3 regions of the Xanthomonas arboricola pv. juglandis genome follow, and region 2 is predicted to be linked to each of the others. Evidence: predicted binding sites of a transcription regulator. Region 2 holds the regulator's gene; each other region holds the start of a gene.
What was found. The regulator FliA, encoded in region 2, starts transcription of late flagellar genes. The targets are predictions, from matches to a motif close to TAAAGTTTNNCNNNCNNNGGCCGATAA.
Positions count from the first base shown of each region.

Region 1: a site for FliA is predicted at 2,196-2,222, ahead of KHN93_RS15890 (methyl-accepting chemotaxis protein). Genes of this name have one in related genera too.
Region 3: a site for FliA is predicted at 1,736-1,762, ahead of KHN93_RS08710 (methyl-accepting chemotaxis protein). Genes of this name have one in related genera too.

Region 1 is NZ_HG999362.1:3,664,994-3,668,242, reverse strand. It holds gene KHN93_RS15890 (methyl-accepting chemotaxis protein) at 81-1,949, opposite strand; gene KHN93_RS15885 (glucose/quinate/shikimate family membrane-bound PQQ-dependent dehydrogenase) at 2,495-3,249, opposite strand, start outside.
Region 2 is NZ_HG999362.1:2,369,190-2,372,438, reverse strand. It holds gene flhF (flagellar biosynthesis GTPase FlhF) at 1-689, shown strand, start outside; gene KHN93_RS10345 (MinD/ParA family protein) at 676-1,560, shown strand; gene KHN93_RS10340 (RNA polymerase sigma factor FliA) at 1,557-2,324, shown strand; gene cheY (chemotaxis response regulator CheY) at 2,360-2,752, shown strand; gene KHN93_RS10330 (protein phosphatase CheZ) at 2,752-3,249, shown strand, end outside.
Region 3 is NZ_HG999362.1:2,000,601-2,003,849, forward strand. It holds gene KHN93_RS08710 (methyl-accepting chemotaxis protein) at 1-1,603, opposite strand, end outside; gene KHN93_RS08715 (FAD-dependent monooxygenase) at 2,018-3,202, opposite strand; gene KHN93_RS08720 (MarR family winged helix-turn-helix transcriptional regulator) at 3,240-3,249, opposite strand, start outside.

The sequences.
Region 1 (3,249 bases), 1.3 Mb from region 2:
CGCACCTGGGCGCGATGGGCGTTACCGGGAAAGCTTTGTCGCGCCCGGGTGCGCTCCTACGGTGATTCCGTGCCGGTGGCTTACGCGGCTGCGTTTTTGAAGCTTGCGGGCGCTGCTTTAGGGCTGCCGCTGTGCGCAGGCTGCAGGCGGAAGATCGACACCGCATCGGCCAGTTCCACGGCCTGTTCTTCCAGGCTGCGCGCGGCGGCGGTGGCTTCTTCCACCAGCGCGGCGTTGCGTTGGGTGACTTCGTCCAGTTGCGCGACGGTGCGGTTGACCTGTTCGATGCCGCTGGACTGCTCGGCGCTGGCGGCGGTGATCTCGCTCATGATGTCGGTGACGTGTTTGACCGAGCCGACGATCTCGCGCATGGTCGCGCCGGCGCGGTGCACCAGGCCCGAGCCCAGTTCGACCTTGTCGGTGGAGTCGGCGATCAGCGTCTTGATCTCCTTGGCCGCATCGGCCGAGCGTCGCGCCAGCGCGCGCACTTCCGAGGCGACCACCGCGAAGCCGCGGCCCTGTTCGCCGGCGCGTGCGGCTTCCACCGCGGCGTTGAGCGCCAGGATATTGGTCTGGAAGGCGATGCCGTCGATGACGCCGATGATCTCGCCGATCTTGCGCGAGGCGGTGCTGATCTGCCCCATGGTGGACACCACATCGTCCATCACCTGGCCGCCGTTCTGCGCGACTTCGCCGGTGCCCGCCACCAGCCGATTGGCCTGCAGCGCGCTGTCGGCGTTCTGCTTCACGGTGGAGGTGAGTTCTTCCATGGAGCTGGCGGTTTCTTCCAGATTGGCGGCCTGTTGCTCGGTGCGCTCGGACAGGTCGGTGTTGCCGGCGGCGATTTCCACCGCAGCGCGGCGGATCGTGTCCGATGCGATCTGGATGCCGCCGATGATCTCGGTCAGCCGGGTCACGGTCTGGTTGGTGTCGTCGCGCAGGCGCGCAAAGATGCCGTGCGCATCGCCATCCACGCGCTGGGTGAGGTCGCCTTCGGCCAGTGCGCCGATCACCCGCGCCAACGCGGCCAGGTGGGTTTCCACCGAGTCGTAGATGCGGTTGATGCCCTGCGCCAGCGACAGCAGCACGCCGTCCATGCCGTCGATCTGCATGCGCCGGCTGAAATCGCCGGCCGCGGCGGCATCGATGATCTGGATCAGCGCCTGCTCGGCGTTGACCTGCGCGGTGACGTCCATCCACTGTGCGATGGTGCCCAGCTTGGTGCCGTCGGCGGCGATGATCGGGCTGTAGACGAAGTCGATCTGGCGGCCGAAGAACGGCGCGCGCACCGCCTTGGAGGCGGTCAGCGCACGCATGCGGTCGATCGCGGCCTGGCTGTCGGGATAGATGTCGCCGATGCTGCCGCCGACGAAGCCTTCGGCATGGAAGCTGGGGCGGAAGCTCTGCACATCCGGCTCGATCAGCTTGAGCATCGCCAGCAGTTTGCGGTTGGCGAACAGCACCTGGCCGTCGTCGTCGGCGATGCGGATCATGGTGTCCAGATCGTCCAGCGCCTTGATCACGAACTGGCCGTGGCGCAGCCCCTGTTCCATCACATCGATGCGGATGGCCAGCTTGTCCTGGGTCGCCTGCAGGACGTGCAGCAACGGCGCGAGTTCGCCGGAGGCGTTGCGCAGATCCAGACGCTGGAAGCGCCCGTCACCGATGGCCGTCACCGTTCCGATCGCCTGTTGCAGTTGCGCGAGACCGCGACGGCGCGCCCACCACCACAGCCCGGCACTTGCCGCGCCGAACACCAGCAGCGCCGGTAGCAAGCGGCCCAGCCCGGCCCAGATGCTGCCGGGCAGCAGCGTGGCGGCGTAGAGCGTCAGCAAGCCCAGCAGCCCGATCTGTGTAGCGGCAGGCAGCCATGCGGCCGTGCTGGCACGCGCAATGTTCCGGCCGGAAGGCGGGCGGGAGACGGCGGTGGCATCGGGTGAGGGCGACATAGGCTGAGTCCAACTGAGTGATTCGGAGTGGGGAGCGGCGTCCTGCGCTGCATGGGCTGCTATGGGGTATCGGCGGCCGAGCCCGAATCATGACGGCGTGAAATCACCGTTCGTCGGAATCTGTCGACCAGACCCCCGAAAACACCGATGTAATTGATTTGGAAGCGGTTTCAGTGCGGCCCGATGCACTGCGGAACCGTGATTTGCAACCGGATACCGGTCTTACAATTGTAAATTTCACGTGAAATATCGGCGGGCTCCGTAAACACTTCGTAGACCTCGACACTACGGAGTCCGATCGCATGCACGCGACCAAGACTGGCCAGCGGCGCCATCAGTGCGAGGCCACGAACACGCATCGAAGAGCCGGAAATCGGGAATGGAGAATCGGGAATCGAGCGCGTCTTCAATCAAGCCGAGCCCATAAAAACGACAGCAAAGCGCTTTTCCCATTCCCGATTCCCGATTCCCGATTCCCCAAAAAAAAACCGGCCATCTCACGATGACCGGTCTATCGATACCTAACTAGCTGACGCTACACCGGCTTACTTCGCCGGCTTGGCGCCCGCGTCGTCGGGCAGCGCCCAGGCGATCACGCTGTCGCCCGACTTGGTTTCCATGCGGTCGTGTCCACCCACGGCGGCCACGATGTACTGCTTGCCGTCGATGGTGTAGCTCAGCGGAGCGGCCTGCGGGCCGGCCGGCACGCGGGTCTCCCAGACCTGCTTGCCGGTGCGGGTGTCGAAGCCGCGCATGAAGTCGTCCAGGGTCGCGCCGATGAAGGTCACGCCGCCGGCGGTGGCCAGCGAGCCGCTGTTGTTGGGCGTGCCGATCTCGAACTTGGTCTTGGACGGGATGCCCATCGGGCCCTGGTCGTAACCGGTGCCCAGCGGACGCCGCCAGATCACCTGCTGGGTGCGCAGGTCCACGCCGGAGATGTAGCCCCACGGCGGTGCCACGCACGGCGTGTTGAGCGGCGACATCCACGGCTCCTTGCGGGCGCCGTAGGCCAGGCCCTTCTGCGCCATGTAGCCCGGCGTCTTGCTCTTGCCGTCGAACACCGAGACCACGCCCAGTTCATTCATCTTTTCGCGGGTGTAGACCTGCAGGGTGTAGGGCAGGCGATTGCTGTTCATCACCATGATGCCGCGCTGCAGATCGACCGAGACGCCGCCCCAGTTGATGCCGCCGTGGTTGCCGGTAAAGGCCAGCGAGCCCTGCAGGGTCGGCGGGGTGAACATGCCTTCGTAGCGCAGTTGCTTGAACTGGATGCGGCAGGCCAGCTGGTCGAACGGGGTCA
Region 2 (3,249 bases):
TGCTGGGGCTGCTGTCCAAGCGCCTGCCGGTGGCCCCGGTCGACCCGCTGGAACGCGGCGGCGTGATCGCCCTGGTCGGCCCGACCGGCGCCGGCAAGACCACCACCATCGCCAAGCTCGCCCAGCGCTTCGCCGCCCAGCACGCCCCGCGCGACGTGGCCCTGGTCACCACCGACACCCAGCGCGTCGGCGGCCGCGAGCAGCTGCACAGCTACGGCCGTCAGCTCGGCATCGCCGTGCACGAGGCCGACAGCGCCGAGAGCCTGCTGGAACTGCTCGAGCGCCTGCGCGACTACAAGCTGGTGCTGATCGACACCGCCGGCATGGGCCAGCGCGACCGCGCCCTGGCCGCCCAGCTCAACTGGTTGCGCGCCGCGCACCAGGTCACCTCGTTGCTGGTGCTGCCTGCCAACGCGCACTTTTCCGACCTCGACGAGGTCGTGCGCCGCTTCGCCCACGCCAAGCCCCAGGGCGTGGTGCTGACCAAACTTGACGAGACCGGCCGCTTCGGTAGTGCGCTGTCGGTCGTCGTCGATCACCAAATGCCCATCACCTGGGTGACTGACGGACAGCGGGTCCCCGACGACCTGCACCGCGCCAATGCCGCCAGTCTCGTTCTTCGCCTTGAAGATTTGCGGCGCGCTGCCGATAAGCCCTGTACTCCGGAGCACAACCATGCAGTCGCGTGAATACGCCAAGCTGACCAACGCCTTCCCCCTGTCGGCGACCCGTCCCGAGCCCCTGGGCCCGGTGCGCACCATTGCCGTGACCGGTGGCAAGGGCGGCGTGGGTAAAACCAACATCTCCGCCAACCTGGCCGTGGCGCTGGCCGACATGGGCAAGCGCACCCTGCTGCTGGACGCCGACCTGGGCCTGGCCAACCTGGACGTGGTGCTGGGACTGTCGCCCAAGTACACCCTGGCCGACCTGATCGCCGGCCGCTGCACGCTGGATGAAGTGATCATCGAAGGCCCCGGCGGCGTGCTGGTGGTCCCGGCCGCCTCCGGCCGCCGCCACATGGCCGAACTGGCCCCGGCCCAGCACATCGGCCTGGTCAACGTGTTCTCCGAGCTGGAGCGCGACCTGGACGTGATGGTCATCGACACCGCCGCCGGCATCACCGACAGCGTGCTGACCTTCTGCCAGGCCGCCCAGGACACCGTGGTGGTGGTCTGCGACGAGCCGGCCTCGATCACCGACGCCTATGCGCTGATCAAGGTGCTCTCGCGCGAACGCGGCGTGGACCGCCTGCAGATCATCGCCAACATGGTGCGCGACCCCAACGAGGGCCGCCTGCTGTACGACAAGCTGTCGCGGGTCTGCGAAAAATTCCTCGGCGACGTGTCGCTGAACTACCTCGGCCACGTGCCGCAGGACGACTGGTTGCGCCTGTCGGTGCAGCGCCAGCAGCCGGTCATCAAGGCCTACCCCGCCAGTCCGTCGGCGCAGGCCATTGCAGAAATCGCTCGCCGTACCTCGCGCTGGCAGGCCCCCACCGTGCCGCGCGGCAACGTCGAGTTCTTCGTCGAACGCATCATCCAACGGGGAGTGGCCGCATGAGCACCGCTACCGCAACCACGGCCAGCGCGCAGTACCGCGCCGTGCAGCGCAACAACGCCAACGACATCGTCACCCAGCACGCCGACCTGGTGCGCCGCATCGCCCACCATCTGGCCGCGCGCCTGCCGGCGAGCGTGGAAGTGGACGATCTGATCCAGGCCGGCATGATCGGCTTGATCGAAGCCTCGCGCAGTTACGACTCCGAACAGGGCGCCTCGTTCGAGACCTATGCCTCGATCCGCATCCGCGGCTCGATGATCGACGAAATCCGGCGTGGCGACTGGGTGCCGCGCTCGGTGCACCGCCGCGCACGCGACGCCGCCGCCGCCGTGCGCAAGATCGAACAGCACACCGGCCGCGCCGCCGCCGCCACCGAAGTGGCCGCCGCGATGGAGATGCCGCTGCCCGACTACCTGCGTCTGATGGAAGATGCCGCCCGCGGCCAGGTGCTGAGCCTGGAGTCACGGATCGAGGATCACGGCGAGCTGGACACCACCGCCAAGGGCGGCCCCAATCCGCAGCAGATGATGGAGCGTGGCGAATTCGGCCGCGAGCTGGGCAAGGCCATCGGCCAGTTGCCCGAGCGCGAGCAGCTGGTGCTGTCGCTGTACTACGAACAGGAATTGAACCTGAAAGAAATCGGCGCCGTGCTCGGTGTCAGCGAATCGCGCGTCTGCCAGATCCATGGCCAGGCGGTGGTGCGTCTGCGCGGCCGCCTCAAGGTCTTCGAACTGGCCGATGCCGGTGTCGAAATTGACGAATGATTTTTTCGCGCATTTTTTAGTGTTAGGAGCTTGATGTGAACAAGAACATGCGGATTTTGATCGTGGACGACTTCTCGACGATGCGACGTATCGTCAAGAATCTGTTGGGCGATCTGGGCTTCACCAATACCGCAGAGGCCGAAGACGGCAACAGCGCATTGGCGGCGTTGCGGGCCGGCCCGTTCGATTTCGTGGTCACCGACTGGAACATGCCCGGCATGACCGGCATCGACCTGCTGCGCAACATCCGCGCCGACGCCAAGCTCAAGCACCTGCCGGTGATGATGGTGACCGCCGAAGCCAAGCGCGAGCAGATCATCGAAGCGGCCCAGTGCGGCGTAAACGGCTACATCATCAAGCCGTTCACCGCACAGACGCTGGAAGAGAAGCTGGGCAAGGTGTTCGAACGTCTGGCGGCGACCGCCTGATGAACGCCACCGTGGAAGCCGATGCCGAACGTGCCGCCCTGATCGAGCGCCTGCAACACGCGCTCGATGCACTGGAAAGCGGTGACCAGGTCGCCTGGCGGCGCGAGGTGGACCACCTCGCCGCGCTGCGCACGCGCCCGATGATGCAGAGCCTGAGCCGGCTCGCGCGCGAACTCGGGCAGGCGCTGGGCGAGCTGCCCACCGTGCCCGAGGAAGCCGGCGAACTGGACGATGCCTGCTCGCGCCTGGACCACGTGGTGGAAATGACCGAGAAGGCCAGCCATCGCACGCTGGACCTGGTCGAGGAATGCCGCGAGCTGGCCAACCAGCTGCGCGACGGTGGCCTGAACCAGGACCAGGGCGCGCTAATGGACAAGATGCGCCATAACCTGACCGAGCTGTCGCTGGCGCAGAGCTACCAGGACCTGAGCGGCCAGATCATCCGTCGCGTGGCCGGCATCGTGCGGCGCGTGCACGAGGGCTTCGGTGCACTCGGC
Region 3 (3,249 bases), 370 kb from region 2:
TGCCGGACATCTGTTCGATGACCTGGCCGACCACGTCGCGTCCCTCCGAGGCGATGGCGGCGGCGCCCAGCGCGAGCTGGTTGGCGCGGCCGGCGTGCTCGGCATTCTGCTTGACGGTGGAGGTGAGTTCTTCCATCGAGGCGGCGGTTTCTTCCAGGCTGGCGGCCTGCTGTTCGCTGCGGCGGGACAGTTCCTGGTTGCCGCTGGCGATGTCTTCGGCGGCAAAGCCGATGCTGTTGGAGGTGGTCTGGATATGCGTGACGATGTCGGTCAGGCGATGCACGGTGCTGTTGGCATCGTCGCGCATGGAGGCGAACACGCCGTGGAAGTTGCCGGTCATGCGCACCGTCAGGTCACCATCGGCGATGCACCGCAGCAGGTCGGAAAACCTGGCCAGGTTGGTGTCGGAGGTGGCCATCATGGTGTTGAGGTTTTCGACCATCAGGCGGAAGTCGTGTTCGAACTTTTCCGGCTGGCCGCGCAGCGCGAAGTTGCCGGCGCAGGCAGCCTGGGTGAGCTGCTGGATCTGCGCGTTGATGGCGCGCAGGTTCTGCTTGACCTGCTGCATGGTGGCGGTGATGGCGGCTTTCTCGCCGGGGTATTGCTCGATTTCGGGGGCCAGGTCGCCGATGGCATAGCTGCCCATGACCTCGGTCATGCGCAGCTGAGTCTGCACGTGCGCATGCACCAAGGCGTTGGTGTCCTGCACCATGTGCCCGTATTCGCCGGGGAACTGCTGGGCGTCGGTGCGGTAGCTGATCTCGCCGGCATCGTGGCGGGCCGCCATGCTGCGTTGGGCGGAAATCACATCCTGCAGGCGGCGCTGCATCTGCTGCATGGCGCGCAGCAGCTGGCCGGGTTCGTCCTTGCTGGTGGGCAGGTCCTGGCTGCGCAGGTCGCCGTCGTTGATGCGCTCGGCCAGTCGCAGCGATTGGCGCAAGGGCAGCACCACGCTGCGGGTCAGCAACCACGCGATGGTGGCGCCCAGCAGCAAGGCGATGACGGTGGAGACCACCATCAGCATTGCAAAGCCGCGCGCGGTGGTCACCGCGTCCTTGGCGGCCGCGCGGTTCTTGGCCTCCTGCAGGTCGATGAAGGCGTTGATGCTGGCCAGCCAGGCGACGAAGGCGGGGCGCGCCTGCTGCAGCAGGCGTTGTTCGGCATGCGGCTTGTCGGCGCCATCGCGAAACGCGCGCACCTGCGTGATCAACGGCATGGTGCGCTGTTCGATGGCCTTGATCCGCTGGAGGATGGCCTTTTCTTCCGCGTCCGTGGAGGCCGCGATCATGTCGTCCAGTGGCTTGGCGGAGCGGGCGTAGTCCGCGGCGAGCTTGTCGATCGATTGTTCTGCCGTGTGCCGGTCTGCGGGGTCGTCCAGCAGCACGACATCGCGCAGGGCGATCGCGCGGTCGTGCACGCTGCCGCGGAAATTGATCGCATAGCGTTGCTTGACGCTGTTCACTTCGTTGATGGCGGTGAGCTGCTGGTCGATGCTGCGTACGCGCTGGATGCCGACGACGGTGAGGATCACCATCAGGACAATGATCGCGAGGAAGCCGAGGGCCAGGCGCTGACCGATGCGCAGATTCGAAAGCAGGGACATAGGGAGTTTGATCGGTGATCCGGCGAGCGGAAGAGCGGGGAGAATCCCAGCAACAGCTGGGAGGCGATGCGCCCGGGACACCGATGGGGTCGGCAGCGTCGCCGCTGCACGAAGGATGTCTCGACCTGTTCGTTAGCGGCCTGCGTCAGCGGAAATGAAACCGTCCGCCGCGGCAGGATTCATCCACGGTTGGCTTCGCAATGCCGTCAGGCCAGGGCGATCAGGACGCAAGCTACCGGTCGCGGCCGCAGCGCTGCGCTTTGGTGCCGGTCAGCGCCAGGGCAGAAGCGGATTCAGGCTCAGCGAGTGGCCGAGGCGTGGAGACGGCCGCAGCGCCGGAGCCGCGGCCGATGGCAGGCGTCGATCAGCACGCACCGTGCCGCCACCGCAGCACAGCCGCCGATTCAGACGGCCTCAGTCATAGCGCGACAGATCCGGCGCCTTCATCGACGGCGTCATCAGCTTGGCGGCAATGTTCTGGATGCTGGGTTGGCTGGCGAATTTCAGTGCGCCGTGCAGCAGCTGGATGCCGAGCCGGCTGTGTGGATTCATCAGGCGCGGGCCGATCTTCGGTACGCCCTGGCCCTGTTCCACCATCGGCCGCATGGCGTCGGCGTAGGCGGCGAAGGCCTGTTCCAGCGTCGCGGCGCGTGCGATCTCGTTGGCCAGCACGTAGCCGCCGGTGACCGCCAGGGTGGCGCCGATGCCGGCCAGCGGGGTTGCGCACCAGGCCGCGTCGCCGGTCAGCACGACGCGGCCGGCGTGCCAGCGCGGCATGCGCACCTGCCGCAAGGCATCGAAGTAGAAATCGTCGGTGGTGTCCATGCCGTCCAGCACCCGCGCAGCCTGCCAGCCGGCGTCGGCGAAGCGTTCGCGCAGATAGGCCTTCTGGGTCGCCATATCCCAGTCCTGCTCGCCCTCGGGGGCTTTCTGCAGCGACAGCATGGCGCGCGTGGTGCCGTGCTGGTCAGGGCGCAACGAGATGCTGCGCCCGCCGGTGGCGTGATACCAGCGCCACAGGCGGTCATCGTCGGCGGTGCGTGCGATGGTGAAGTAGGCGATGGTCAGATCCATCCAGCGCGGGTCGTTCTCGCCGGGGAACAGCAGCTCGCGCGTGGCCGAGCCGACGCCTTCGGCGACGATGACGGCATCGAAGCGGTCGCTGCGTCCGCTTTGGAAGTGGACGGTGGCAGCCTCGCCGTCGTCATCGATGCTGGCGATGCGGTCGCCGAACAGGTACTCGGCCTGCTGGCGGGCGGCGTCGTAGAGCAGGCGGGCGAGATCGCCGCGCAGGATTTCCAGTTCTGCGGTCGGGCCATCGCCGTCCATGTCGTCGGTCTTGAAGGTCGCCACCGCATGGCCGTGGTCGTCGACCCAGGCGGTGCCTTCCTCGCCGGTGCCGTGATCGAGTGCGGCCTGCTCCAGGCCCATGCGCTGCAGGACCTCGCGGCCGACCCCGCGCACGTCGATGTTCTGGCCGCCATCGCGAAACTGCGCGGTCTGCTCGCCGACGCTGACGTCGAACCCCTGCCGGGCGAGCGCCCAGGCCACGCTGTTGCCGGCGACGCTTGCGCCGGTGATGAGGATGCGACACGCCATGACAGATCACCCGGAAGAATAAATATCAGAAGTGATATTACATGTCT